4 regions of the Cobetia sp. 10Alg 146 genome follow, and region 4 is predicted to be linked to each of the others. Evidence: predicted binding sites of a transcription regulator. Region 4 holds the regulator's gene; each other region holds the start of a gene.

Region 1 (7,348 bases), on a different contig from region 4:
CAGTGGCTTGCGATCCATTCCCTATCACGCCCTCGGTGCCGAGGGCTGTTTGCCGAGAGGGTGGTCTAAACCGCTGCCTGCGCCGTCGCCTCGGCATTGGCCTTGGCCGCAACGCTTGCCTCGCGGGCATCCAGCCACTCGAGCACGCTGGGCAGATAGCGCGTCAGCCCCTTGTAGTCAATCAGCTCCGCCGGCAGGGTCTTGAGCACCTTCAGCAGACGCGTCTGCCAGACTGGGTTGGTACACAGGTCCTCGAGGCTGATCAGATAGGTGCGGATACCGAAGAACAGCGCATGACTGCGCGGCATGCGCACCAGCGTCTGCAGCTCGACGCGCAGATGCACATCACGACCGGCGTTTTCGGCGGTGATGGTGGTGCGATCACTGCCCCACTCGGCATAGGTCTCCGGGGAGCTGTCCATGCGCGGATGGATGGTCATGGTCCAGTTGAGGCGTCGCACCGGCCCGCCGACCTGGATGGCGCACAGGTATTTGAGCGCGCGATCGAACACGCCCATCTCATGCGCCAGCGGCACTGGGCCATGCCACTGCTTGAAGCTCATGCCGGCATCGAAGGCCAGTGACCAGTCCGCCGGACAGGTGATCATGCCGGCGTCCATGAAGAGGTCACCGTCGCGCTGGTCCAGCAACGCGATATCGCCCTGCATCTGACGGCCGATATAGTCCAGTGGCGGCAGTGGCAGGCTGGTGTCATCGCCCATGCGGAAGCTCTGTTCCAGCTCCAGCAGATGGTTGCACCACACGCAGTCATCGCCGTCGCGCTCGAGACTGAAAGCCTGCGGATAGTCCCGGGCGTAGTGCGTCATCACAAATTCGAGGAAGTCCCAGGCTGCCGGCTGCATGTGTGGCATCACCAGGCAGCGTCTGGGGTCCATGGCCAGCACCCGCTCACGCTCGGCGATCTCGCTCAGATAATGCTCATCGATATCCAGCATGTGCTCGGTGATGGAACCCGGCTTGCCCGGCAAGACATGTGGCTCGATATTGACCGAGTAACGGTACTCATCTTCCGGGAACGGGAAGGGAAAACGCTGGATGGCGTAGTCGGAATTCTTGAAGGTGAACTGACCATGGAACGCCTGGTCATCTCGCGGGGAAAATTGCATGTTCCTGCTCCTTGGGGGTCCATCTCGCGAAAGACGGTTTCAGAGATCCAGCACCAGCCGCTGGCTGCGTGCCCGGGAAACGCAGGGCATCACGCAGCGCTGACTGGCCCGCTCCTGTTCATCGAGGAAGGCATCACGGTGCTCCGCCTCCCCCTCCAGCATCTCGACCCGACACTGTCCGCAGACCCCGCCGCGACACAGGCTTGTCACCTCGACACCGCTGCGCTCCAGCGCTTCCAGCAGGGATTCCTGGGCACCGACCGCCACTTCCACGCCGCTGCCACGCGCCACGGCCGTGAAGGGAGTCCCCGGTTCCGGGGCGGCAAAGACCTCGTGATGGATGCGCGCGAGACTCCAGTGCAGCTCGCGCGCCGCGTCCTTCACGGCATCGATCATGGCCTGCGGGCCGCAGAGATAGACGTGAGTGCCGGCGGGCTGACGCGCCAGCAGGGCCTTGAGATTCGGACGCTCGAGACGGTGCTGGGTGATGTTGCCACTCGCCAGATAGGGCGCGGCCTCCGGGAAGCGGGCGACGTCGAGGTCCTGGCTGCGCAGGTGCAGCTCCCAGCTGGCGCCACGACTCTCCAGCTCCGGCAGGTAAGAGAGAAACGGCGTGATGCCGATGCCGCCTGCCAGCATCAGGTGATGGCGCGCCTGCCAGTGCGGCAGAAAGAGGTTGGCCGGCGGGCTGAGCTCCAGCTCGTCGCCGACCTTGACGCGGGAATGGATGGCTTCGGAGCCCCCACGCGAGACCGGCTGACGACGCACCGCGATGCAGTACTGCGAGGGATCATCCGGCGGGCTGATCAATGAATAGGCGTTGCGACACACCCGCCCTTCTCCCGGAATGCCCAGCACCACATGACTGCCCGGCGAGAACGGCGTGAAGGGTGAGGCCTCATCGGCAGGCACCAGAGTGAGACGGCGCACGCTGCTGCTGAGCTGATCGACCGCGGCGACCCGCGCCTTCATGAAGCGAGACATGGTGCCACCTCCTCCTGTGGGGGAATCTCTCCCGGGGCTTCCGCATCGATTCGCACGCCCATGTAGGCGCCGAGACGCTTGGAAAAATGATCACGCACTTCCAGCATCAAACCACAGCCATCACAGGCCGCCGGTGAGTGGATGACGTGCTCACTGACCTGCTGACAGTGCACGCAGAACACATGCCGCCCCAGGGCAGCCACCGGCAGCATCACCATGTCATCCAGCAACAGACCCTGCTGCTGAGCCAGATTGGCGACCTGCCACACGAAATGCTCACTGCCGATGATGATCAGACATCCCGCCGCGCCTACCTCGCCGATGGCACCCGCCAGCGCATCGCAGGCCAGGGGGCGATCATCGACGTCGTACCAGTGATGCAGGCGGGCGCTGTCGGCGGGCCCCGTGGGCAACGCCTCTGTTGCCGGAGCGGATTGCACGGCGCCTCCCACCTCGCGGCTACCGAGCTGCCCCAGCAGCGTACTGATCAGCTGACAATGCATCTGCAGTTGCTGACGGGCGTTGCCCGCCGCCTCTCCAGTGCCTGGCAGGCTCTCGGGAGACTGGCACGCCACCAGATACCGTTGGGCATCGGGCAGCGCCTCGATGCGTGGATAGTGTTGCCGACTTCGAATCCCGGCAGTGACAGAGGATGATTGCGGGCTTTTCATGACACGACCCTGCTCTGAGAAATTGTCCTTGTTGTAATGCCGCCGTCTTGACGATGACGGGCATCCGACTACCACTCCATTTCTTGAGCATATTTCGTGCCATTGACGGCAAAATCATTACCCCGCATGCCCGGCAAAATCGTCTGAAAACCCCATTTCACATATGAACAATCAATAGAGGTATTCACGCACCAAAACAGAACACAAAGCTCATGAATATCGGCTTGCATTCACCATTATTGCCCTGACCCAACCTCACCTCATAAGCCAATCGCTACGCCTGACATATTTCTCATTGAATGTCTTCAAGATGCTGAAAGAATGGAAAAATTTATCTTGGGAGAATTACGATCTCACAATCGACACGACACTACGCGCTTCTCCACCGCCAGCATTCTGATGTACTTTCGCTTGCATGATATTGGCCTTTTTCCTTGATTGTACTCACCACCAAAGAAAGCGCCTCACCGAAGGGTGAGGCGCTTTGATAACTCAATATCGTCAGGTCATATTTTTCTACATCAAGCGGAGCAGAGTTCTTGTCATTGCGACATTTTGCCTGGACAACATTGCGGCGATCTTGCTGACAAAAGGCTTCGCAGCTTTGCCATGACAATCATGCGCAATGGCAGCCATGCACGATCGCTCTCATGCGCAATGGCACACGCACGATAGAGATCGTGCCATCAGTAACCGCCCTGTCCCGGCACCCAGTTGGTGCCCGCCAACGGAACACGTGCCATGGCGGCCGCTTCCACATTCAGGGCGACCAGATCTTCCGGTTCCAGATGATGCAGGTGTGACTTGCCACAGGCACGTGCCAGGGTCTGGGCTTCCAGCGTCAGCACGCGCAGGTAGTTGGCCAGACGCTTGCCGGCCGCGACCGGGTCCAGTCGCTGGCTCAGCTCCGGGTCCTGGGTGGAGATACCGGCCGGGCACTTGCCATCCTGGAAGTCATCATAGAAACCGGCGGCGGACCCCAGCTTCTGATACTCCTCGGCGTAACGCGGATGGTTGTCGCCCAGCGCGATCAAGGCGGCGGTACCGATGGCCACGGCGTCAGCACCCAGCGCGATGGCCTTGGCGACATCGGCACCGTTGCGAATCCCGCCGGAGACGATCAGCTGCACTTCACGATGCAGGCCCATTTCCTGCAGTGCCTGAGTGGCCTGCGGGATGGCGGCCATGGTCGGAATGCCGACATGCTCGATGAAGACATCCTGGGTGGCGGCGGTGCCGCCCTGCATGCCATCCAGCACGATGACATCCGCGCCCGCCTTCACCGCCAGCTTGACGTCATAGTAGGTACGGGTCGCACCGATCTTGACGTAGATCGGCACCTGCCAGTCGGTAATCTCGCGCAGCTCGGCAATCTTGATCGCCAGGTCATCCGGGCCGGTCCAGTCCGGGTGGCGGCAGGCGCTGCGCTGATCGATGCCCTGCGGCAGCGTGCGCATGCCCGCGACTCGCTCGGAAATCTTCTGCCCCAGCAGCATGCCGCCACCACCGGGCTTGGCGCCCTGCCCGAGCACGACTTCGATGGCATCGGCCTTGCGCAGGTCATCCGGGTTCATGCCGTAGCGCGACGGCAGGTACTGATAGACGAGGCGCGAGGACTGGCCGCGCTCTTCCGGGGTCATGCCGCCATCGCCGGTGGTGGTGGAGGTGCCGATTTCCGAGGCACCACGCCCCAGCGCTTCCTTGGCCTGGGCGGACAGGGCACCGAAGCTCATGCCGGCGATGGTCACCGGCGTGCTGATCACCACCGGCTTCTTGGCATGGCGCGTGCCAAGCACGACTTCGGTCTCGCACTTCTCGCGATAGCCTTCCAGCGGGTAGCGCGACATGCTGGCGCCGAGGAACAGCAGGTCGTCGAAATGCGGCACCTTGCGCTTGGCGCCCCAGCCACGGATATCGTAGATACCCGTCTCTGCCGCGCGCTGGATCTCATGGATGACATCGCGGCCGAAGGTCGCGGATTCGCGCAGTGCCGGGTTGTAGGGCTGTGTTTGAGTCTCGTCGGTCATGTTGGGCATCCTGATCAGTAGGCTGAGGCGTTGTCGACCTTGAAGTGATAGAGCTGACGCGCAGATCCGTAGCGCGTGAAGCTGGCCGGGTCTTCATCGATTCCGGCACTCGCCAGCAGCTCCGCCAGTTCTTCCAGGTGCTCGGCACGCATGTCCTTGGCGATGCAGTCCGCGCCCAGCGATGCGACCGTGCCCTTCACGTAGAGTCGCGCTTCATAGAGCGAATCACCGAGACCTTCGCCAGCATCACCGCATACCACCATGCGTCCTGCCTGTCCCATGAAGGCACTCATCGCGCCGATGTTGCCCTTGACGACGATATCGACACCCTTCATCGAGATACCGCAACGCGCCGAGGCGTTGCCTTCGATGACCAGCAGCCCGCCGTGGGCGGTCGCGCCCGCAGCCTGGGAGGCATCGCCCTTGACCCGCACACAGCCGGACATCATGTTTTCCGCCACACCCACCCCGGTATTGCCGTGGATGGTGATGCTGGCCTTCTGATTCATGCCCGCGCAGTAGTAGCCCGCGTGGCCATCGATATCGACACTGATATCGTCATTGATACCGCAGGCGATGTTGTGAGCGCCGTCGGAGTTGACCACTCGCCATTCGCGCGCCTCCTTGAGGAGGTCGGCATCGTGCAGGGCCTGGTTCAGAGCGCGCAGCCCATCAACGGCCAGATCGTGAGTCTTCATCATTACGCAGCCTCCGTACGGGCGGTGTCTTTTTCCCAAAGGTACAGGCGGCCGGGTTCCGGCTCCCACACACGGGCGTCCTTGATACCCGGCAGACTCGCCAGAGCACGATATTCCGAGGCCATCGCCACGTAGTCGTCGGTTTCGGCAATCACGGCAGGCTTGCAGGCGATCGGATCCCGCACCACGGCGAAGCCATCACGGGTGCCAATGGTGAAGGTGAAGAAGCCATCCAGGTCCTTCAGGGCACCGGTAATCGCCGCTTCCAGGCTGTCGCCCTGCTCCAGACGCCAGGTCAGGTAGCCGGCGGCGACTTCGGAATCGTTGTCGGTCTCGAAGCTGATGCCTTCACGCCTGAGCTTGGTGCGCAGCCAGTTGTGGTTGGACAGCGAGCCATTGTGGACCAGGCACAGATCACGCCCGGTGGAGAACGGGTGGCTGCCCTGCAGGGTGACGGCGCTTTCGGTCGCCATGCGGGTATGACCGATGATGTGGCTGCCCTGCATGCCCTTGAGGCCATAGAGGCTGGCGATATGGGCCGGCAGGCCCACCGCCTTGAGGATCTCGATGCTCTGCCCCACGCTCAATACGCGAATCTGCGGGGCGCTGTCGGCAAGCCAGCTGCGCACGGCACTCTCTTCCCCGGCGATCTTGAATACCGCGACACTGGCATTGCTGAACCAGTCCGCCACCGTGCCGACCTGCTCGCCCAGGCCCTTGGCGATCGCGTCCCAATCCTCATCGACACCATCGCTTTGCAGCGTCAGCTTGATGCCAGCGTCAAATTCGTCGCCATAGATGGCGAAGCCAGCACTGTCCGGGCCGCGATCCGTCATCGCGATCAACATCGGCTCGAACAGCTCCCCCAGGCGCGATTCCAGCGCCGGGTTCTTGAGATAAAGCCCTACGATTCCACACATGGTGATGTCCTCTCACGGGCAGGAGGCGTCCTCCTGCCTGGTGTCTTGAGCGTGGTGGTGACAGTGGCGACCCTCGTCTGACATGACCCGCGAGATCCGCGAGCGCCGCCGGATGAGATCAGAAGAATTCGGCGTAGCGCTGGACTTCCCAGGCACTGACCTGGGCGTTGTAGTCCCGCCATTCCTCGCGCTTGAGGCGCATGAACTCGGCGCAGATCCCCTCGCCCAGGCTCTCGCGCAGAATGCTGTCCGCCTCGAGCGCATCGATGGCCAGCGAGAGATTCTGCGGCAGCGTCTCGATGCCCTTCTCGGCGCATTCGCTCGGGGTCAGCGAGTAGAGATTGATGTTGTGGGGCGTGCCCGGATCCAGCTTGCGCGCCACGCCATCCAGCCCCGCGGCGATGATGGCGGCGTGCACGAGATAGGGGTTGCAGCCGGCGTCCGGCAGGCGGAACTCGAGGCGACCGTAGGGCACACGCACCATGGCCGAGCGGTTGTTGTCACCGTAGGCGATGAAGACCGGCGCCCAGGTCGCGCCGCTGGTGCTGCCGCCGCCGACCAGACGCTTGTAGGAATTGACGGTCGGCGCGGCAAAGGCACACAGCGCCGGGGCATGTGCCAGCAGTCCGCCGAGGAAGTGGTACGCCAGCGGTGACAGGCCCATGCCCTGGGCGTCGGAGTCATCGCCGAACAGGTTGCGGCCGGTGTCATCACACACGGACAGGTGGAAGTGCATGCCATTGCCCGGGCGGTCCGCCAGCGGCTTGGGCATGAAGGAGCACACCATGCCCAGATCATTGGCGATCTCGCCGGCAGCCATGCGCACGAAGGTGAAGCGGTCTGCCGAGGTCAGCGCATCGCTGTAGGTGTAGTTGATCTCGAACTGGCCATTGGCGTCCTCGTGATCGATCTGATAGACGT
Region 2 (7,348 bases), on a different contig from region 4:
CAGTGTCACGCGGGTACCGCCCTGGCGAGGCTGGGTGATGGCGAAGTCGGCCCCGAGGTGGCGTGCGCGATCCTGCATGATGCCCAGCCCGAAATGCGCGGCGGGGATCTCGGTGGGATCGAACCCGCAGCCGTTGTCCTCGACGGTCAGCAACACCCGCGCCGCCAGCTGCGGCCCAGAGGACTGATAGCGCAGTTGCAGGCGCAGGTGGGTGGCCCGGGCATGGCGCACGCTGTTGGTCATCGCTTCGCGCACGATGAACATCACCTGCAGGGACAGGGCATCGGGGAGGTGCAGTGACTGGATGCGATTGTCGAGCTCGAACACCATGCTGGAACGGGTCTCGAATTCCTCGATCAAGGCCTCCAGCACACAGGCAAGCGGCGCGTCTCCCCAAGTGGCGTGCGCGCCATTGATCAGTTCACGGGTCTGGCGGAAAGTGCGCCGGGCCTGGGTATGCACCTCCTCAGCCAGTGCCTGCACCTCTTGTGGCGCATGGCGGGCGGCACGTGTCAGGCGTGCGCTCTGCATCTGCAGGTAACTCAATTCCTGGGCGAGGGTATCGTGCAGCTCCGCCGCCAGTTGTCGTCGTTCGTTCTTCAGGGCCTGTGCCACCGCTGCCTGCCTGTCTTCGGCGTGACGCGCCTGTTGCTGCTGCTGCAATGCCAGCCCACGGCTCAGAGCGTCGATGACGGCGTGTGCCAGCGGTGTCTCGCGTGAAGGGGCTGCGGCTGCCGGCTCTCCAAGCCATAACCAGCCATCGCCCGTCGCCCCTCTGCCCGTCTCCCCGCTGTCAGTGGCGTCCGTGAGGGCGATCAGCACGCCACCTGGCGTGCCGGCTATGCCAGACGCCTGCTGTCGAGCGCCGGGATCGCGACCGATATCCCTGACGACTTCCTGCAATCTCTGGCGCGCAGCGGCTGACAAAGCGATGCCGGCAGGGGAAATCACCGCATGGGTCGCCTGACCGGGTGCGCGATGCACGACACAGAGTTCGCCAATCGAGGAGTGCGCCATGCCGCTTTCAGGACAGCCGTTCAGCATGTCCAGCAGCTCTCTCAGCACGGATGGCAACGCCTCCTCAAGGTCAGCGCAGGTAGCGATGCGCAAGGTGATGGCATCGAGGTGGTGTCTGTCACGCAGATCAGGCGGCGGGATGGTAGCAGGGCGAACGGGAGTCTCGGCATCGGCGGGACAGCCTCGTGCGCGCTGGACATCAAGGCGATGCGCTATCCCTTGCGATGCAGGCGCCTTGCCTGTCTTCGATGCGCCGAGACTGAGTGCCATGCGAGTTCCTCTGTCGTTTCGCCGCCCCTGCGGCGCGCCATGATTCGAGTGTCACACCAGCAAGCTTCATGCCAGCGAATGGATTACTCCTTCATGGGTACCTCTCTTGATGGATTGTCGTCGCATCTACTGAGAGTAAATTTAATTAACCATGAAGAACGTGGTGCGCGCCGCAAGGGGTCATGCACCATCCAGGCACATCTGATCCAGGCTTGCCCTTCGAGCACTTCCTTCGACTGGCTCGCCTGCCATGACAACAAGAGGTATCACCAGGATGGGACTTGCAGTCGAGATACCCGCTGCCACGCCGAACCAGCCGTATCGTTACCGAATCGCCGGCCTGGAGGTGTTGGCACTTGATCTGTCGCCCGGCGATAGCGTGCAGGTGTCATCCGTGGACGGTGCGCAGTCCTGTGAGTGGCTGGCGCTGAAGGCAATGGGTGATGAAGCCGCCGATGCGGCACAGCAGAGCGGGGAAAGTCCCCGCGAAGCGGTGAAGGGGGCAGGCACGACAATCGAGGCGTCGCTTGCGCACTTCGCGAGCGTCGTCAGCCAGGGAGATCACGCCTTCGCCAGTCAGCCTCAGGCCAGCGAGGCACAGGAGATGTCCGGCAACAGGAGTCCGCACACTCAGGCACGCCTGGAGGCGCTGGGAGTCGCGCATTGCCCGCCATCGCACTGGCAGCGCCTGTCAGCGGCCGGATTGCCGGCCGAGATTCGCTGGCCGCTGGAAGCGCCTGCCGCACGCCTGATTCTGCTGGCCCCCGGCAGTGACATGACGATCGAAGGAGAGCGGCTGGCCACTGAGCTTGAGGTGTCCCATTTCTGCACAGGGCTTGTGGGGCTGGAACATCTGCCGGTGCCGCTGGCGCCGATCCGCCAGGAGACGAGAGTCGCGGCGGGGACGGTCGAGGTCTATGAGGTCAAGCAGGGCGAGTGGATCCAGATCATCGATGTGGCGGGGCGTCAGTGCTCCGACTTCGTGGCCTTCGACGCCACTGCCTGGGCACAGGGCGAGGAGCTGGGGCTGGATGCTGGCGCCACGCGCAGCCTGTCCGGGCATTGCATGCCCAATCCGGGACTGTATTCGGTGTTCTTTGATCAGCACCTGCATCCGATGCTCGAGGTGATCCAGGACACGGTCGGACGTCATGACAGCTTCATGCTGGCCTGCTCGCCGCAGTATTACGAACACCACGGCTACTTCGGTCACGACAGCTGCACGGTCAACTTCAACAATGCCCTGTCGGCGTCTCATGGTATCCGACAACGTGCCAGCTGGCCGGCCATCAACTTCTTCTTCAATACCTGGGTACAGCCCTGCGGCACCCTGGCGGTGGATGAGCCCTGGTCACGTCCCGGCGACTATGTGCTGCTGCGCGCCGACCGTGACCTCATCTGTGCCTCATCCGCCTGTCCGGACGACATCGACGCCGCCAACGGCTGGGTGCCGACCGATATCCATGTGCGTATCTACGCCGCTGAACATGACTTCCCCCGCGGTATCGCCTATCGCAACCGGCCCGAGGAATTGCCGCGCATGACTTTGCCCACCGCCTTCCATCCCTGCACCTCCGCCTTGACCAAGCAGTACATCGATTACCACGGCTACTGGCTGGCCACCCATTACGAAGGGTGGGGCGCGCGGGCCGAGTATCTGGCCTGTCGCGAACGGGTCGCGGTGATGGATCTCTCCGCATTGCGCAAGTTCGAGGTCGCCGGACCGGACGCCGAACGCCTGTTGCAATATGCGCTGACCCGCAACGTGCGCCGACTCTCCATCGGAGAAGTGGTGTATTCCGCCATGTGTCAGGAAACCGGCGGCATGCTCGATGACGGCACCCTGTTCCGCATGGGCGAGCAGACCTTCCGCTGGATCTGTGGTGATCCGGCCAGCGGCCAGTGGCTGCGGGATCTCGCAGAGCAGCAGGGCTATCGCGTCACGGTGCGCGACTCCACCCATCAGCTGCACAACATCGCGCTGCAGGGGCCGAAGAGCCGCGAGGTGCTGGCGCCGTTGATCTGGAATGCGCGTACCCAGCCGGAGGTGGAAACGCTGGGCTGGTTCCGCTTCATGGTCGGTCGCCTGGCGGGGCCGAATGGCATCCCGCTGATGGTGTCGCGGACCGGCTATACCGGTGAGCTGGGCTATGAGATCTGGTGTCATCCGCATGACGCCCCGGCCGTGTGGGAGGCGATCTGGGCGGCCGGTGAGCCACATGGCATCGCGCCGCTGGGGCTGGATGCCCTCGACATGCTGCGGATAGAGGCGGGGTTGATCTTCGCTGGCCATGAATTCTGCCCGCAGACGTCTCCCTACGAGGCCGGCATCGGCTTCACCGTGCCGATGAAGAGCAAGGAGGATGATTTCGTCGGGCGTGCGGCCATGCAGCGCGAGACGCCGGAATCCCGCCATCGGATCATGGGCCTGAAGATGGACAGCAGCGAGCTGGTCAGCCATGGCGATCTGGTCTATCACGGGCGTTATCCGGTCGGGGTGATCACCAGCGCGACCCGCTCTCCCTTGCTCAACCAGTCCATCGCCATGTGTCGTCTTGCCCCGGATTTCTCAAGCCCCGGAACGCAGCTTGAGATCGGTCAGCTGGATGGCCACCAGAAGCGTCTCGTCGCCGAGGTGGTGACATTGCCTTTCCATGATCCTGAGCGTCTCAAGGTGCGCAGCTGAGTGATGCATGGCGCATGACCGAGACCTCGCGCGTGAGGCTGGCCGGTGACGATCCGTATATGCAGTACGACTCACGTCATATCACGGTGCAGGACGCCGCCTGCCTGCCTCAATAACGAACACCCTCTTGCCAGGTGGTGATTTCCGGGCTTCATATGTGAAGAGGTGTCCACGATTTCGAGAAGATGCCAATGAAAACAACGTATTACTGAAGGTGGCCATCAGGGGTCATCTGGCATGTCGCTTGCTTTATCCAGCAGGTCCCCCTTGAAAAACAACAACAACCTTCGGGCAGACAGGGTTTCCACCGGCAGGCATGCGGTGGCAGACCCGGCCCGGAAAAGGAGAAAAGACGATGGATGAAAAGACGTTGCAAAGCATATTGGATATGCACCAGGCGATGAACATCGAGGTGTTCTACTGGTGGTGTACCGCCATCATGTTCCTGATCCACGCAGGCTTTCTGGCCTATGAGATCGGTGCCTCCCGTTCCAAGAATGCCCTGGCGTCCGGCATGAAGAACGTGCTGACGCTGGCCTCGATCATCCCCGCCTTCTACTTCGTGGGCTGGTGGATCTACAACGCCTTCCCCAACGGGCTGATTCCCATCGAGGCTTCCGCGGCACTGCCGTGGAGCGCGAGCATGCGCCCGGACGCCGATGACATGGGCACCGGTATCTTCTTCGCGGCCTTTGCCCTGTTCGGTGCGACCACGGGCTCGATTCTCTCGGGGGCGGTGATCGAACGCATCCGCCTGGGCGCCTTCCTGTTGCTGGCGGTGATTCTCGGTGCGGGTGTCTGGATCCTGGCGGGTGCCTGGGGCTGGCATCCGGATGGCTGGATGCTGCACAAGCTGGGCTACCACGATGTCGGCGCGGCGGGCGTGGTGCATGCCGTGGCCGGCTTCTTCGCGCTGGGCGTGCTGCTCAATCTGGGGGCACGCATCGGCAAGTACAGTGACGATGGCAAGCCGCAGGTGATCGCACCGCACAACATGCCGATGACCTTGATCGGGCTGATGCTGATCATCGTCGGTTTCTTCGGCTTCCTGGGTGGCTGCATCATCTTCAACACCGGTGACATCGGCTGGACCACCATCTACGGCAATCGCACCAACCTCTCGGCCTTCGCCTTCAACACTTTGATGGGCTTCGGTGGCGGCGTGATCGGTGCCTATCTGTCCTCGCGTGATCCCTTCTGGACCATGTCCGGTGCGCTGGGCGGCATCATCACCGTCGCGGCGGGGCTGGATCTCTACAACCCGGGCCTGGCCTTCGTACTGGCCGTCACCGGTGGCGCCTTGATGCCGAAGATCGGCGCGCTGCTCGAGAAGCGTGGCCTGGACGACTCCGTCGGCGCCTTCGCGGTACATGGCTTCTGCGGCTTCTATGGCGTGGTACTGGTGGGTGTCTTCGCCGCGGGCTTCCCGAATGTCGGCGAAGGCGTGCCGGACGTCTCCTTCACCGGGCAGCTGACAGGCGCGGTGGTGATGGCAGTGACGGGCTTCGTGCCGGGTTGGGGCGTTGCCTATCTGCTCAAGAAGTTCAACCTGCTGCGCGTGCCGCCGCATGTCGAAGTGCTCGGGCTGGACCTGTTCGAAGTGCCGGCCAAGGCCTACCCGGAGAGCATGGCAACCGAGTCATCTTCCAGCGTTCCGGCACGTTCCGGTGGGGTAGTGGCAGCACCGATGGACAAGCGTCCCGATATCAGCTGAGTCGGTTCTGACGATCACCCGCATGAGGATTGGCTCGTTTGTTGCAGCGTTCGTTGCCATCTGTCCTGAAGTCTGGCTGCCAGCCAGCGACGGAGCGAACGGGCCGATTCGTTTTCTTTCTTCTCCAGGAGTCTTGTCATGGAAACTGTCGATACTGCGGTACATGCTGCCAACTATGCGTTCTTCTTCAGCAATTCAGGGATGGTGGCGGTCAGTCTGTTGATCGCGGCTGGCGTCTGCATCTCGTTGAGCGTCAATATCCTGCGCCATGAGAAAGCGTCATTCCGCAGCAAGAAGACCCTCTGATCCATCGGGGCCTTCTTGCTCCGCAACCACAGAATGCACAACGCCGCGAAGCCATGCTTCGCGGCGTTGTGCATTCTGTGGGCCGACGTCACATGTCAGGTGACACAAGGCTGTCAGTCAATCAGATCCTGTCCGTCACTCAGACCTTGTCAGTCGCGAGGGAGCGTTCGGCGGCTGTCTGACTGCCTGCCTGGCGGGTGTCGCGTTCGGGCTGCGCCAGGAAGGCTTCCAGCGAATCATCCATCGCGTCGAGCCAGGGCGTGTGATGGCGTGGGGCCAGGGTGCCGGTCATCAGCGAGCGATAGGAGTAGTCACGGAAGGTCATGATGTTCTCGTGCTTGTGGTGCTCCCACTCGAGGAAGGTGCGATTGACGCCGTCGATATCGAAGCTCGGATAATCCGTCTTGGAAATCAGTGACTTCACGTAATCGCCCTGGAAGCGGATCATCGATTCATCGCTGTCTAACGTCTCTTCCCGGTCACGCCATGCCTGACTGTCTGCCTGCATGGCCTCGCGGCTGGGCAGCGCGATCTCACCGAGAATCACGTCACGCACCCACCATGCCTGGGCATCGAACATGTTGAAGGTGTACCACTGATCCTGCATGCCGAGATAGAACAGGCGCGGATTGGCTTCCCAGGCAGCGCCCTTGTAGAGACCGAGCGGCCACATGCGGTTGGCTGTCTTGAGGCGCAGCGGTTCATCGAGGAACGGGAAGTGATGGAGGTAGCCGGTGCACAGGATGATGGCATCGATCTTCTTGTGGGTGCCATCGCGGAAGTAGGCGGTGTCGCGGTCCACTTTCTGCAACAGCGGCTTCTCTTCCCAGTTCTCCGGCCAGGCAAAGCCCATCGGGGCGGTGCGATAGCTGGTGGTGATGCTGCGAGCGCCATACTTGTAGCACTGTGAACCGATATCTTCGGCAGAGTAGCTGCTGCCGATCAGCAGCAGGTCCTTGCCCTTGAACTCCAGCGCATCGCGGAAGTCATGTGCATGCAGAATACGGCCATTGAACTCCGAGAACCCCGGGAATTCGGGCACGTTGGGGGTAGAGAAGTGTCCCGATGCTACGATGACGTGGTCAAACTGCTCCTGAACGACCGTGTCCGACTGCTGGTCATGGACGCTGACGGTGAACTGCTCGCGGGTATCGTCAAAGCTGACGTGGCGCACCGGGCAATTGAAGCGAATGAACTTGCGCACGCCCGCCTTCTCGACCCGACCCTTGAGGTAATCGAAGATGACCGCGCGAGGCGGGTATGAGGCGATGGGGTGGCCGAAGTGCTCCTCGAAGGAATAATCCGCGAACTCCAGACATTCCTTGGGGCCGTTGGACCACAGGTAGCGATACATG
Region 3 (7,348 bases), on a different contig from region 4:
TAATCGGTCTCGCCAAGCTCGGTGCCGATTGCCAGCACCACATCGGCGTCGCGCGCCAGATCGCGTACCGCAGGCAGTGCAGCATTGGCGCCGAGATCCAGCGGGTGGGCGCTGCCCAGAAGGCCCTTGGCATTGATGGTGGTGACGGTGGGGGCATCCAGCGCCTCCACCAGTTGACGCGCGGCCTCGGGCGCGGCGACACAGCCACCGCCCAGCAGTACCAGCGGGCGCTGGGCGCCTGTCAGAAGGGCCACGGCCTCGTCGATCAGCGTCGGGTCCGGCGCGAGACGCCCGATGCGTGAGCGCGTGACGTCATGGGTGCTACGACCGGCAGGCAGTGGAATCTCGGCATTGAACAGGTCGATGGGAATCTCGAGATGCACCGGGCCGGGGCGGGCACCCTCGAACAGCGCAAAGGCGCGGGCCAGCACTTCCGGCAGCGCGGACGGGTCGAGCAGGGTGTGGCTGAAGCGCGCCACGCCCGAGACCAGCTGCTGCTGGCTCGGCAGCTCATGCAGACGCCCCTGGCCACGCCCGAGGGTGTCGGAGCGATTGACGCTGGAGATCACCAGCATCGGGATGGAGTCGGCCAGCGCCTGGCCCATCGCGGTGGTGATGTTGGTCATCCCCGGGCCGGTGATGATGAAGCACACTCCGGGCTTGCCGGTGCTGCGGGCATAGCCATCGGCCATGAAGCCGGCGCCCTGTTCATGGCGCGGGGTGACGTGGCGAATGGTGCGCGCGGCGGGATCGGCGTCGGGCTCCAGGCCCCGGTAGAGTTCGACGGTATGTACGCCGGGAATACCGAAGACGGTATCGACGCCGTAGGTGTCACGCAGCAGTCGGATGAGGAGTTCAGCACAGGTCATGGCAGGCTATCCGGCAGACGGGAGCGCCGTGGCGCCCCCGGAAGTCATGAGGAAAAGGAGTCCTAGGAAAAGGAGTCCAAGGAACAGGAGCCCAGGCACAGGAGGCTGGTGGTGGCACAGCGCTCTTGCGGCGGGCTGGCCTCGGCTCAGAACACGAAGACGTGGGCGATACCAGCGATGATCGGCAGGGTGATCAGCGTGCGCAGCACGAAGATGGCCACCAGTTCCCAGATCTTGAGCGGAATCTTCGATTTGAGCAGCAGGGCACCGATCTCGGACATGTAGATCAACTGGGTCAGGGACAGGCAGGCGATCACGAAGCGGGTCAGTTCGCTGTCGATGTCCTTGGCCAGCACCGCCGGCAGGAACATGTCGGCAAAACCGACCAGCGTCGCCGGGGCTGCCTCTGCCGCGTGGGGAATCTGCAGCAGTTCCAGCAGCGGAATCATCGGGTAGGAGAGCCAGGTGAAGACCGGCGTGAACTCGGCCAGCATCAGCGCCACGGTCCCGATGGCGATCACCACCGGCAGCAGACCGAGGAAGATGTCCGCCACGTTGAAGCCGGCCGATTTCACCAGCTTGAGCGGGCCCGGGGCATGCTCGGCACGCGCGACGGCCATGCCGAGTGAGTAACGCAGCACGCCACAGTCGCTTTGGTTCTCTTCACTGATCTGACAGCCGACCGGCTCGTGGTAGTCATCACGCTTGCGCGACAGCGGCGGCAGACGCGGCACGATGACGGCGGCGATCAGGCCCGCGATGACGACGGTCAGATAGAAGGGCACGAACAGGTGATTGATGTTCATGAAGCTGGTGACCAGCAACGCGAAGGCAATCGAGACCACCGAGAAGTTGGTGGCGATCACCGCCGCTTCGCGCTTGCTGTAGAAGCCCTGCTCGTACTGCTGGGTGGTGATCAGCACGCCGACGGTGCCGGAGCCCATCCATGAGGCGGTGGCATCGATGGCACTGCGTCCCGGCAGATTGAAGATGGCGCGGAACGGGCGACGCACGAGGCTGCCGATGAATTCCATGAAGCCGAAGTCGACCAGCAGCGGCAGCAGAATGGCCGCGAAGAAGAAGAAGGTCAGCAGGACAGGGGCGAGATCATTGAGCATCACGCCGCCGGTGAAGGCCGCCGTGACGGCGGCTGGCCCCCACTGAAAGTAGGTCATCAGCGCGAAGATGGCGCCGAGGGCGCGCATGGCAAACCACACCGGCGCGACATCGAACAGCTCATGTGCCGCGCCCTGACGTGCCCAGTTCGGCTTGGCGAGCTTGACGAAGCCGGTGAGGATCACCGACAGACACAGCACCGCGACGGCGATGGCGGGCAAGGCGCTGCCGAGCGTGGCCTTGAGCCAATCGGCCATCAGGCCCATGCCGATGTTGATGGTGTCGCCAACGCTGAACGGCACCAGGAAGAAGCTGACGCCGAGCAGTGACGGCACCAGGAATTTCATCAGCCCCCTGGCGGTGAGCGGCACCGGGCGGGTGGCGATCAGGTCCTTCTTCGGGCGGGCCGCTGGGGTCGCGGCAGAGTCAGACGCGGAGTCATGCTGGGACGGTGCGTGCTCCGCCGTCGGGTCGATGCTGGTTGTCATTCGGGTCACCTTGATCTTGTTGTAATGGTCAGGCTCTGATCGGTCATTCGGCATGCGACTTGCCGTCTTCGCGGGGGATTCTTCACGTGCCAGGGACGGGACAGGCCCCTGGCACGCGACCCGCCCTCCGGCGGGGTCTTTCACTGGCAATGGAGGTGCGGTGCGACTCAGTCGCGCTGTTGCACGCCCGGCAGTACGCAGAGCATCTCGTAGAGCAGGGTCGCGCCCATCAGCGCGGTGTTGCCGCTGGTGTCGTAGGGCGGGGAGACTTCCATCAGGTCACCGCCGACGATATTGAGGCCACGTGCGCCGCGCACGATTTCCATGCCCTGGGGCATGGTCAGGCCGCCGGCTTCCACGGTGCCGGTACCGGGGGCGACGGAGGGGTCCAGTCCGTCGATGTCGAAGGTGATGTACACCGGGCGATCGCCCATCATGTCTCGCACTTCGGCCATCAGCGGGGCGAGTGACTTGAACCAGCACATCTCGGCGGTTTCCACACGGAAGCCCTGCTGACGGCACCAGTCGAAGTCATCGGCGGAGTAGCCGGTGCCACGCAGGCCGATCTGCACCACGCGGTGGCTGTCGAGCAGGCCTTCTTCCTGGGCGCGACGAATCGGCGTGCCGTGGGCGATGGGCTCGCCGAACATGTGGTCATTCACGTCGGCGTGGGCATCGATGTGGATCAGGCCGACCGGGCCGTGCTTCTTGGCGATGGCGCGCAGCACCGGCAGGGTGACGGTGTGGTCACCGCCCAGGGTGAGCGGCACGCAATCGTGGCTGAGCACTTCATCGTAGAATTTCTCGATGATGTCCATGCTCTTGGGCAGGTGGAAGGTGTTGATCGGCACATCGCCGATGTCTGCCACCTGCAGGCTGTCGAAGGGAGCGGCGCGGGTGGCCATGTTGTAGGGGCGCAGCATGCGCGATTCATCACGGATCTGACGCGGGCCGAGACGCGCGCCCGGACGGTTGGAGGTACCGATGTCCAGCGGAATGCCGATGAAGGCGGCATCCAGGCCTTCCGCGGTTTCCTGAGCCGGCAGGCGCATCATGGTGGCCGGGCCGCCGAAACGTGGCATGTCGTTGCCGCCCAGTGGCTGATTGAATTCGCTCATCTGTCTCTCCAGGGTCTTGAGTCGCTCGCGATACGCTGACGGCGAGCGGGGTATTGTGATGGTTCGCCTGATCGCCTGGCCGGACGGTGTCATGAAAGCCGGCGATTCTCCTTGGCGCATACCCCAGCATTGCAGTAACCATGCCAATTTTCAGTCGATTGATTTTATTGGGTTTTTTAAAGAGGTGGTTGTCGAGTGATTCATTTGTGGATCACCCTTCCGCCAATACCGATTCAAAAATGGATCGTCGATTCATTTGTGGATCACATTCAGGCATCATCGAGAGTGTCTTTCAGCGCAGTACTTGCAGCGCACTGTCAGGTAGTGCGCTGTCGTCAAAAGCACCTCTTGAAAGACGTGCAAGAAAGAGCCGGTAAAAAGAAGTGCTGGAAAGACCTGATAGATAGCCCCGCCCCGATTCACAGGCTCGACCATGAGGTGCCCGCCATGTCAGAGCTCGACCACCAGATTCTCAAGACCATCATCGACACCGCCCACGACCACTACTTCGTGGTGAGCGCGGATGGCCAGGTGATGGATGTCAGCCCCGGCGCCGCGGCGGTCTATGGCATGACGCGTGAGGCACTGTGTGCCGCCAACGTGCATGACCTGGAAGCCAGCGGGGTGCTCAAGCCCTCCATCAGCCTGGAGGTGCTGCGCACAGGGAGAACGCTGCAGATGATGCAGCTCACCGCCACCGGGCGGCGGGTGGTGGCGCAGGCGCATCCGGTATTCGTCGCGGGCAAGCTTGAGTGCGTGGTCAGCCGCTCGATGGATCTCACCGATATCCAGCTGTTGCAGCAGGAATATGCCGTGCTCCAGCAGCGCTTCACGGATCACCTGCGCCGCAACTCGCGGGGCAGTGAGCTGGGCGGGGGGAGTGCGGGGGAAAGTGATTGGGGGGCGGTGGGGAGTGCGCGCTCGGGTGCCGAGCAGACCACCCATGACGCGCGGCAGCAGGGGCGTGCCCTCTGCGAGCAGGCCGCGCGTGAGCAGGCCGAGTGCGAGGACGCCGCGCTGGAACTGGGCGAACTGCAGGTCAAAAGCCCCGTGATGCGTGAGATAGCGCTGCTGCTCAAGCGGGTCGCGCCCACCAACGCCACGGTATTGATGCTGGGCGAATCCGGGGTCGGCAAGACGGCCTTCGCGCATCAACTGCATCGCTGGAGCCAACGCGCCGACGGCCCCTTCATCGAGGTGAACTGTGGCGCCATCCCCGAAAGCCTGTTCGAGTCCGAGATGTTCGGCTATCAAGCCGGTGCCTTCACCGGCGCGGGCAACCGTGGCAAGGCGGGCCTGATGGAACAGGCCGAAGGCGGCACCCTGTTTCTGGATGAAATCGGTGAGCTGCCGCTCGCCACCCAGACCAAGCTGCTCAAGGTGATTCAGGACGGAATGATCACCCGCCTGGGCGACACCACCACCCGCCGCGCCGACTTCCGACTGGTCGTCGCCACCAATCAAGACCTCGCCGCCCGCGTGGAGCAGGGCCAGTTCCGCCTCGACCTCTACTACCGCATCAATGTGCTCCCCGTCAGCCTGCCGCCGCTGCGCGAACGCCGCGAAGACATTCCCGCCCTGATAGAGCAACACCTCTCACGCCTCAATCAACGTCACGGTCGTCGCAAGCTCCTCGACGCTACCCTATGGCCCGTTCTCATGCGTCAGGACTGGCTCGGCAATATCCGCGAACTGGAAAACTGGCTGGAACGCGCCTGGCTCAGCGCCCCCAGTGATGTCATCGACAGCGACTCAGTAAAATCACTGCTCAACACTTGTTCCACGAATAACGCTAATGGACTAGGCAATTCATTTGGCTTCAGTAATGACAAATCCAATGGAATAGGCGTTACTGAAAGTTTTCCCACTGCCGATACCTTACATAGTGACAATTCCCTCTCAGCGCCTGCCGCTGAGGGGGCGGTAGCCATGCCAATCCCGAAACTCGGCCCCAACGAAACGCTCAAGGAAGGCTTGGCACGTATCGAAGCGCAATGGCTCCAAGAGATGGCTGCCGAGTTACCCAGTACTTATGCGATAGCGAAGAGAGCAGGGATTAGTCAGCCGTCGGTAGTAAGGAAGTTGAAGCATATGTTATTAAAATAATTACCATGTGTCGGATTCCATGTGATTGACCAATCGATTAGCCAATCACACGGGGTCCGACAGCTACCTGAAACACAATTATATTCACTTTATTAGGGATTTATTGTACAATTTGGGGTTGAATGCTGAGCGTTCCACATAACACCGCCATCAGAGAAATGTGTCATGTCCGAAAAAATACTTTCCAAAGCTTCTGCTGAGGATTTACCTTCTACGATAATAAAGCTTCCTGAGAAGAATGAGGTGCACGATGCCATGTTGGGGAGTGCCTCATGAGCAACTCCACACAGCGTAAGGTGAAGAAAACTCCCAATCCAATCTTGGTCTGGTCTGGGGTGTTTCTCCTCGTGGGTGCCTTCTGGCATCATTTCGCCAATACTGACCCGACACCGTCACGTATTTTGGCGGTGCTTGGGATTGTCATCATGTATATCGGGTTTCATGCAAAGTCTGGGGCAACTCCCGATGAGGCGAATACGGCCAACCAGGAGAAGGCTCCAGAAGCCCCCCCGGCCATGGGCACGATTGAGGGCCCTGGCTCCGAATTGACAGATGAAAGCTCGAAATCGAAAGACAAAGAAGCTCTCAAAGAGAAAATTGAGCTGAGATGTAACTGTATTATAGTCGGTCAGATAATAGCAGCTGCGATTCTGGCCATGGGCTTAACTTCCACTAGTAACAACATGTATAACACCATTGTACTGGTGATCGTCTCTGGCTTTGGCTACCTTGGAATCTCAATTTTTGGTAATGGTTACTTAATCAGCAAATCGCATGTGCATTATGCCTATGCGCTTATTGGCGTGTTGGGATACTTCGCAACGCCCGTCGTTTTTATGCTTGGGCGATAATTCATATAATTTGTTAACTCCCTCACTCAATATATGAGGGAGTTAAATGCCTATTCAAAAATTAATCATGCACTCAGCGCCATAACCGTCGAGCAGCCGGTGTACCTCATCGCATAGGTGCTCAAATGCTAGATATGCACTCAGTGGCAGCCATGCATACCTCATCTGCCGTCGGTGAATCTCAATCAGATTCAGCTCCGGCGTGTACGCCGATAGGTAGGTCAAGCACACACGCTGCGACATCCACTCAACCATCTTCGTCTGAACGCCTTGGAGTGCTGCATGCTGGCATTGTCCAGCACCACGACGGCGAAGGTATCAGGGGCTTTCTGAACGGCAAACTGGTCGAATGCATCGATGACTGTCTCGGTAGTCATGGTTCCGCTCCGACCTCTACTACCGCATCAATGTGCTCCCCGTCAGCCTGCTGCCGCTGCGCGAACGCCGCGAAGACATTCCCGCCCTGATAGAGCAACACCTCTCCCGCCTCAATCAACGTCATGGTCGCCGCAAACTCCTCGACGCCTCGCTATGGCCCGTCCTCATGCGCCAGGACTGGCTCGGCAATATCCGCGAACTGGAAAACTGGCTGGAACGCGCCTGGCTCAGCGCCCCCAGTGATGTCATCGACAGCGACTCAGTAAAATCACTGCTCAACACTTGCTCCACGAATAACGCTAATGGACTAGGCAATTCATTTGGCTTCAGTAATGACAAATCTAATGGAATAGGCGTTACTGAAAGTTTTCCCACTGCCGATAACTCTCATAGTCCCAATTCCCTCTCAGCGCCTGCCGCTG
Region 4 (7,348 bases):
ATGCGCCAGGGCAGCATGAAGCTGGATGCCGCGCGCGTGGACATCAGTCGCGCCGACAGCGGCGAGATTTCCCTGGTCAAGGCCACCGGCCAGCGCGCCTACATGGAGCAGAAACCCGATACCGACGAGCGACTGGTCAAGGGCTGGGCGAATACCATTCGCTACCACGCGCTGGAGCGTCGGGTGGAACTGGTCGGCGATGCCCGTCTGGAGAAAGGCGACGACACCTTCGAAGGTGGCTACGTGGAATACTTCCTGGACAAGCGCCAGGTCAATGCCAGCAATGGCAGCGATGCCTCATCCTCCGAGGGGTCACGCGTCCACATGACCCTGACGCCACGTGGCGCCAATGCCAGCAAGGATCAATGAGCATGACTGCTGCCAGCCCACGTACTCTCAGCGCTCGTCATCTGGCCAAGGCCTACAAGGGTCGCAAGGTCGTCAAGGACATCTCGCTGGAAATCCGCCAGGGTGACATCGTAGGCCTGCTGGGCCCCAACGGGGCCGGCAAGACGACCTCGTTCTACATGATCGTCGGCCTCGTGCGCTCGGATGCCGGTAGCGTGACCATCGATGACCACGACCTGTCCGGCGCCGCCATGCATCAGCGGGCTCGCGCCGGCATCGGCTATCTGCCCCAGGAAGCCTCGATCTTCCGCAAGCTCTCGGTATCCGACAACATCATGGCGATCCTCGAGACGCGCAAGGACCTGGATCGCAACGGACGCAAGGCACGCCTGGAGGAGCTGCTCAACGAGTTCAGCATCACGCATATTCGTGACAGTGCCGGCATGAGCCTTTCCGGCGGGGAGCGCCGCCGCGTGGAGATCGCTCGCGCACTGGCCACCGAGCCAGACTTCGTGCTGCTCGATGAGCCGTTTGCCGGCGTGGACCCCATCTCGGTGGGCGAGATCAAGAGCATCGTGCGCCAGCTGCGTGACCGCGGCATCGGGGTGCTGATCACCGATCACAACGTGCGCGAGACACTCGACATCTGCGATACCGCCTACATCGTGGGCGATGGCCAGATCATCGCGCATGGCGACGCCGACACCATCCTCGCCAACCAGCAGGTGCGTGATGTCTACCTGGGCCATGAGTTCAAGCTCTAGCCCGAGAGTGCCGTCAGCCTGGTAAGAGCCGTCAGCCTGGTAAGAGCCGTCAGCCTGACGAGAGCCGTCCGACCTCTTCTGCTCTCACCAGCACCCTCCAGCACCCGCCACTTCCTGCTTCACTGTCGGGGCCTCGTTCCCCGCCCCCTCACGCAAGCGCCTCGACAGGCGCTTGCGTGATCTCCCCGTGAACCCTCCTGCTCTGCCACACCTCACTCGAATGCATGACGTCCATACCACCTTGGTGGCAACATGGCATGCAAGTTGCTTGAATATTCTCGACTGCCCCTTGTCAGTGCCCCGACCCACGGTATAGCGTAGATGCACGTTCCTTTGCCGTGAATGACAGACCCCATGAAACCCACCTTGCAGCTTCGACTCGGCACTTCCCTGACCATGACCCCGCAACTTCAGCAAGCGATCCAGCTGCTGCAGTTGTCGACGCTGGACCTGCGTCAGGAGATACAGCAGGCGCTTGAGTCAAACCCCATGCTGGAGCTTGACGAGGAATACGAGTCGCTGGATGTCGCGGAGACACAGGACAAGAGCGAGATCTCCACCTCCGAGACCAACAGCGAGATTCCTGAAGAATACCCTCTCGACAGTGACTGGTCGGACCTCTACCAGGATCACGCAGGCAGCCTGACCAGTTCCGGCAGCGGAAGCTCGAGCGAGGACGGGCCGGACTTCGATCGCAACACCAGTGTCGAAAGCCTGCAGGACCATCTGCGCTGGCAGCTGGCGATGACGGACCTCGATGCGCGTGAACGGCAGATGGCGGAGAGTCTGATCGATGCGGTGGATGGGGCCGGCTACCTGAGCATGAGCCTGGACGAACTGGTCGATGGCCTGCGAGGTCAGGGACTGCCCGGCCTCAAGGCGTCGGAACTCGAGCAGGTCCTGCTGCGCCTTCAGCAGTTCGATCCCACCGGTGTGTTCGCTCGAGACCTGCGCGAATGTCTGCTGCTTCAGCTGGCCCTGCTGCCGGACGATCTGCCGCTGCTGGCCCAGGCCCGCCGTCTGGTGCGGCAATTCCTCGAGGCACTGGGCAATGACGATCGCAAGCTGCTCAAGCGTCGCCTGAGCCTGGATGATGATGAGCTGGATCACGTCATTCGTCTGGTACGGGCGCTCGACCCGCGCCCGGCGTCCGCCTGGGGCGAGCCTGCCAGTGATTACGTCATCCCGGACCTGCTGGTCCGTCATACGCGTCACGGCTGGCAGGTCGAACTCAACCCGGAAGCGCTGCCCAAGCTGCGTATCCAGCCGGAATATGCCGCCCTCATCAAGCGGGCCGACAAGTCCGCGGACAACACCTTCCTCAAGGACAATCTTCAGGAAGCCCGCTGGCTGATGAAGAGCCTGTCCTCACGCAATGACACCCTGCTCAAGGTGGGCCGCGAGATCATGGCGCGCCAGATCGACTTCCTCGAGCAGGGGGAAGAAGGCATGAAGCCGCTGATCCTTGCCAACATCGCGGAAGTGGTCGAGATGCACGAATCCACCATCTCGCGGGTGACCACCCAGAAATATATCCACACCCCGAGAGGCGTGTTCGAACTCAAGTTCTTCTTCTCGAGTCAGGTGGGTGGCAGCGGCAACGGTGACGCGCACTCCAGCACCGCGATCCGTGCGCGCATTCGCAAGCTGATCTCGGAAGAACCGGCGCGCAAGCCATTGTCCGACTCACGCCTGGTGGATCTGCTGGCCAGTGATGGCATCGAGGTAGCGCGCCGGACGGTCGCCAAGTATCGCGAGGCCATGGGCATCCCCTCCTCCAGCGAGCGCAAGCGCTTGGCGTGAGTCTCGACAACGGATACCCGCAGGCCAGCGGGCTCCACACGTCGGAGCGCTGAAGCTCGCCCCCTTGCACCTGCCATCCTGGCATCATCTGCCAATCGGTCGTCTGAATACCGGTTGGCAATGCCTGTCCTTGCGACTGCGTGAGTGACTTCACGCCCCAATTGCCTATTTTTCCAGCCACTTTTCTCCAGAGTGCTTTCTTTTTCCCTCACATCCCACGGACAGATAGCCAGGGGTCGCCACCGACTCCTGCCACACGAACGTCGACGTAAATGCTGACATTGGCCACAAACGGCCGGTTTCTCGAGCCCCATTCCGTCCGTGATGCGAGGCGATGCTCATGAAGAACCTGCTGATATCCCTCGCTGGGTTGAAGACAAGCCTTGCCCCACGATGCAGCGCAGCGTTGATCTTTGTTCAAAGCTTGGGCATTGTCGGGGTAGACGCTCGGTACACCGGCACCGCCGCTCTCGCCAGCAGATGATCGCCACGAGACCATGGCCGGAGTCAGAAAGTGGCCGCGCGTTCAATCAGGGTTTGCTCGCAGTCAAAAAGGGTTACAATTCAAAGGCAACCCGCTGGATAAAGGAGCGTGTCCATGCAAGTGAATATCACCGGGCATCATGTGGAACTCACCGATCCTCTCCGCGATTATGTCAACGAGAAGCTCGCTCGCCTCGAACGGCATTACGACAACATCACCAATGTTCAGGTGACACTGTCGATCGAGAAGGAACGCCAACAGGCTGCCTGCACCCTGCACGCCGCTGGCGCCGACCTCCATGCCCTGGCAGAAGACCCCAACATGTACGCTGCCATCGACGCGCTCGCCGACAAGCTGGACCGCCAGCTGGTCAAACACAAGGAAAAGTCCCAGGCTCGCTCTCAGGGCACCGGGACCCGTTGACCTTCTGCCATGACACTTGATCAGATCCTTCCCCCCGAGCGCACGCTCTACGGCGTCCCCGGGGGGAGCAAGAAGCGGGTGCTGGAATTCTTCAGCACCTTCATTGCTCAGAACATTCCCAGCCTGGACAGCCAAGAAGTCTTCTCGCGCCTGATCGGGCGCGAGAGACTGGGTTCGACGGGCATCGGCCACGGCGTGGCCGTGCCACATGCACGCAGTCCACACTGCAAGACCCCCATCGCGGCGTTCATGAAGCTCGGTGACCCCATCGACTTTGACGCCATCGATGGCGAACCCATCGATCTGCTGTTCGTGCTGCTGGTCCCCGAGGAGGCAGATGACACCCATCTCACTCTGCTCGGCCAGGTGGCGGAACTGCTCAACTCGCCCACCAACCGGGCAGCATTGCGCCAGGCAGACAGTCAGCGAGCATTGTTCGATGCCCTGACCTCGGCCATCGCCGAATTGCCGGCGCGCTGAACCTGCAAGCCCGGACTCGCTCCGGGCTTGTCGCTGACTGGCCTCAGGCACCCTCCGCTTTCACCTCATGCTGACCTCGCCCTGGGAGAGCACTCCATGAAGATCGTGATCATCAGTGGTCGCTCCGGTTCCGGCAAATCGATTGCCCTCCAGGCGCTGGAAGACATTGGCTACTATGCCATCGACAATCTGCCCGGCATGCTGCTGGCACCATTGGTCGAGCAGCTGGAAAAGGACAGCCCCACCCGCCGGCGCATCGCGGTCTCCATTGACGCGCGCAACCTCCCCGATGCCCTGAGTCGCTTCCCCGAACTGCTCGACAGCGTTCGTCAGAGCGGCATGGATGTGCAGGTCGTCTACCTGACCACGGACTCCCGTGTCCTGCTCGAACGCTATTCCGCGACCCGCCGCCGTCATCCGCTGACCCGCGACAATGACCGCACGCTGGCCGAGGCCATCGAGATCGAGCAGCAGACACTGGCCCCGATTCGTCAGAAGGCGGATCTGGTCATCGACTCGACCAACCTCAGCGTGCATGACCTGCGCTCGCGCATCACCGAACAGGTCGCACAGCATAGCTCTCGTCATCTGACACTCACCTTCGAGTCCTTCGGCTTCAAGCATGGCGTGCCGACCGATGCCGACATGGTGTTCGATGCCCGCTGCCTGCCCAACCCCTACTGGGACATCAATCTGCGCAGCGATACCGGTCGTGATGACAGCGTGGCGGAATTCCTGCAGCGCTACCCGGACGTCAAGGCAATGCAGGATGACATCGCCGGCTGGCTGGAACGCTGGCTGCCCGCCTATCAGGCCAGCAATCGCAGCTACCTGACCGTTTCGGTGGGCTGTACCGGCGGCCAGCATCGCAGCGTCTATCTCTGCGAGCAGCTGGCCGAACATTTCGCCAAGCAGCTTCCGGAAGTGCGTCTACGCCACCGGGAGCTGGGGATCCATACGGCCCTAGCGATCAGCGATACCCGTCAGGAGTCACACGATGCCCAGTCGTGAACTGGTTCTGACCAACAAGCGCGGGCTGCATGCTCGCGCTGCCACCAAGCTGGTCAACTGCTGTGCGCCCTTCGAGGCCACGGTCATGGTCAGTCACGGTGAGCGACGCGCCAACGCGGCCAACGTCATGGCGCTGCTGATGCTGGCAGCCCCGTGTGGCACGGCGCTGATCATCGATGTCGAGGGCGAACAGGCAGATGAGGCCCTGTCTGCGATCGAGTCCCTGTTCGAGGCGCGCTTCGAAGAGGAAGAATGACGCCGCCGCACCCCGTCTGACATCCCCCGCCCGCCGGCTTTCTGCCACTTTTTCCGCGCTGATTGCCCTATCGATAAGAAACAGTGTTTTCTTTTGTCGACGCGCCCCCCTGCGCCAATGGTAGAATCAACGCTGTCCTTCATGTCGACAGGGGAAGCCGACAGATGAGCAAGACGTCACGCAAACTCAAGCCAAGACTTGATCGCCTGTCACAGGCACTGGAAAGTGGCGAGCTGGATCAGGCAAGGCGCATGCTGAATCGCGGCCTGGCACCGGTGGACGTGGCCCACTTGCTGGAATCCTCCCCCCCCAAGGAGCGCAACCTGCTCTGGGAGCTGGTCGACGCCGAACTTCAGGGCGATGTGCTCCAATACCTTGGCGAGGATATCCAGAGCGACTTCCTCAAGGACATGGATGCCGAGGACGTCCTGGCCGCCACCGAGAATCTGGAACCGGATGATGTCGCCGACATCCTCCAGCGGCTTCCGAATGCCGTGATTCTCGAAGTCCTCGACTCCATGGAGGCGCAGGAACGCCAGCGGGTCGAGACGGTGCTGTCCTATCCCGAGGACACTGCCGGCGGCTTGATGAACACGGACACCATCACCATCCGTCCGGACATCACCCTGGATGTCGTGTTGCGTTACATCCGCCGTCACGAGCGACTTCCCGATTCCACCGACACCCTGCTGGTCGTCTCGCGCCGCGATGAATTCATCGGCGCCCTGCCCATCAACCGCCTGCTGGTCTCTGACCCCGGTGTCACGGTGCGCGAGGTGATGGATACCGACAGCGTGGTGATTCCGGCATTGATGCCGGAGAGCGAGGTCGCCTCGCTGTTCGAGAAGCATGACCTGATCTCGGCGCCTGTCGTCGGCGGTGATGGCAATCTGCTCGGGCGCATCACCATCGATGACGTGGTCGACGTCATCCGCGGCGATGCCGAGCACCAGGTCATGTCGATGGCGGGGATGGACGAGGATGAAGATACCTTCTCCCCGGTGATGCGCACCTCCTGGCGTCGCGCCATCTGGCTTGGCATCAACCTGCTGACCGCCTTCATGGCGTCCGCCGTGATCGGGATGTTCGAGGGCACCATCCAGAAGATCACCGCGCTGGCGGTCCTGATGCCCATCGTCGCCAGCATGGGCGGCATTGCCGGCTCACAGGCACTGACGGTACTGATTCGCGGCATCGCACTGGGACACGTCAAGAGTGGCAACGTGCGCTGGCTTCTCAAGCGCGAAATCATCGTCGCGGGGCTCAATGGCCTGCTGTGGGCGGTGGTGGTCGCCGGGATCGCCATCGTCTGGTTCGGTGATGTCCAGCTGGGGGCCATCATCGGTGCCGCCATCATGATCAATCTGTTGATCGCGGCCGTGACCGGGACATTGCTGCCGATACTGCTCAAGAAGCTCAATATCGACCCGGCCCTCTCCGGCAGCGTGATCCTGACCACCGTGACCGACGTGATCGGCTTCATGGCCTTCCTGGGCCTGGCGACCTGGCTCTATCTGTAATACGCCTGATGGATTCCAGTGACTGCTCCAGAAAACAACACGGCCGCTCCCAAGGGAGCGGCCGTGTTGTTTTCTGGACTCTCGCGCAGAGACAGAAGCGTCAGCGATCAGCCTTCCACCTCATCGTCTTCACCTTCGGACATGCCGGCAACGGTCATGCCATCGATCAGCCAGCTGCCAGAGTGGATGCTGCCCCGGGTATCGACATCATCACCGACCGCCAGCAGATTGGCGGCCATGTCACGCAGATTGCCGGCGA

The links. The regulator sigma-54, encoded in region 4, starts transcription at its own class of promoters, with help from an activator protein. The targets are predictions, from matches to a motif close to TGGCACNNNNNTTGCTNT.
Region 1: QD172_RS09060 (dimethylamine monooxygenase subunit DmmA family protein) is a predicted target of sigma-54. The motif match lies at 2,867-2,884, and genes of this name have one in related genera.
Region 2: QD172_RS02240 (ammonium transporter) is a predicted target of sigma-54. The motif match lies at 4,207-4,224, and genes of this name have one in related genera.
Region 3: speB (agmatinase) is a predicted target of sigma-54. The motif match lies at 3,720-3,737, and genes of this name have one in related genera.

The regions. Positions count from the first base shown of each region.
Region 1 is NZ_JARWKT010000004.1:174,111-181,458, forward strand. Features, by position in the region: gene QD172_RS09050 (DUF3445 domain-containing protein) at 66-1,127, opposite strand; gene QD172_RS09055 (PDR/VanB family oxidoreductase) at 1,167-2,111, opposite strand; gene QD172_RS09060 (dimethylamine monooxygenase subunit DmmA family protein) at 2,096-2,782, opposite strand; gene QD172_RS09065 (FMN-binding glutamate synthase family protein) at 3,469-4,809, opposite strand; gene QD172_RS09070 (protein glxC) at 4,824-5,510, opposite strand; gene QD172_RS09075 (glutamine amidotransferase family protein) at 5,510-6,427, opposite strand; gene glnT (type III glutamate--ammonia ligase) at 6,546-7,348, opposite strand, start outside.
Region 2 is NZ_JARWKT010000001.1:522,360-529,707, reverse strand. Features, by position in the region: gene QD172_RS02250 (histidine kinase) at 1-1,287, opposite strand, end outside; gene QD172_RS02245 (aminomethyltransferase family protein) at 1,562-3,973, shown strand; gene QD172_RS02240 (ammonium transporter) at 4,329-5,687, shown strand; gene QD172_RS02235 (hypothetical protein) at 5,826-5,993, shown strand; gene QD172_RS02230 (NAD(P)/FAD-dependent oxidoreductase) at 6,133-7,348, opposite strand, start outside.
Region 3 is NZ_JARWKT010000001.1:264,138-271,485, reverse strand. Features, by position in the region: gene QD172_RS01075 (5-guanidino-2-oxopentanoate decarboxylase) at 1-869, opposite strand, end outside; gene QD172_RS01070 (YjiH family protein) at 1,016-2,332, opposite strand; gene speB (agmatinase) at 2,641-3,591, opposite strand; gene QD172_RS01060 (sigma 54-interacting transcriptional regulator) at 4,039-5,697, shown strand; gene QD172_RS01055 (hypothetical protein) at 5,970-6,548, shown strand; partial or broken gene QD172_RS01050 (transposase) at 6,603-6,934, opposite strand; partial or broken gene QD172_RS17340 (hypothetical protein) at 6,928-7,348, shown strand, end outside.
Region 4 is NZ_JARWKT010000002.1:570,369-577,716, forward strand. Features, by position in the region: gene lptA (lipopolysaccharide transport periplasmic protein LptA) at 1-369, shown strand, start outside; gene lptB (LPS export ABC transporter ATP-binding protein) at 366-1,112, shown strand; gene QD172_RS05460 (RNA polymerase factor sigma-54) at 1,467-2,915, shown strand; gene raiA (ribosome-associated translation inhibitor RaiA) at 3,514-3,822, shown strand; gene QD172_RS05470 (PTS sugar transporter subunit IIA) at 3,832-4,302, shown strand; gene rapZ (RNase adapter RapZ) at 4,399-5,313, shown strand; gene QD172_RS05480 (HPr family phosphocarrier protein) at 5,300-5,569, shown strand; gene mgtE (magnesium transporter) at 5,734-7,089, shown strand; gene pmbA (metalloprotease PmbA) at 7,197-7,348, opposite strand, start outside.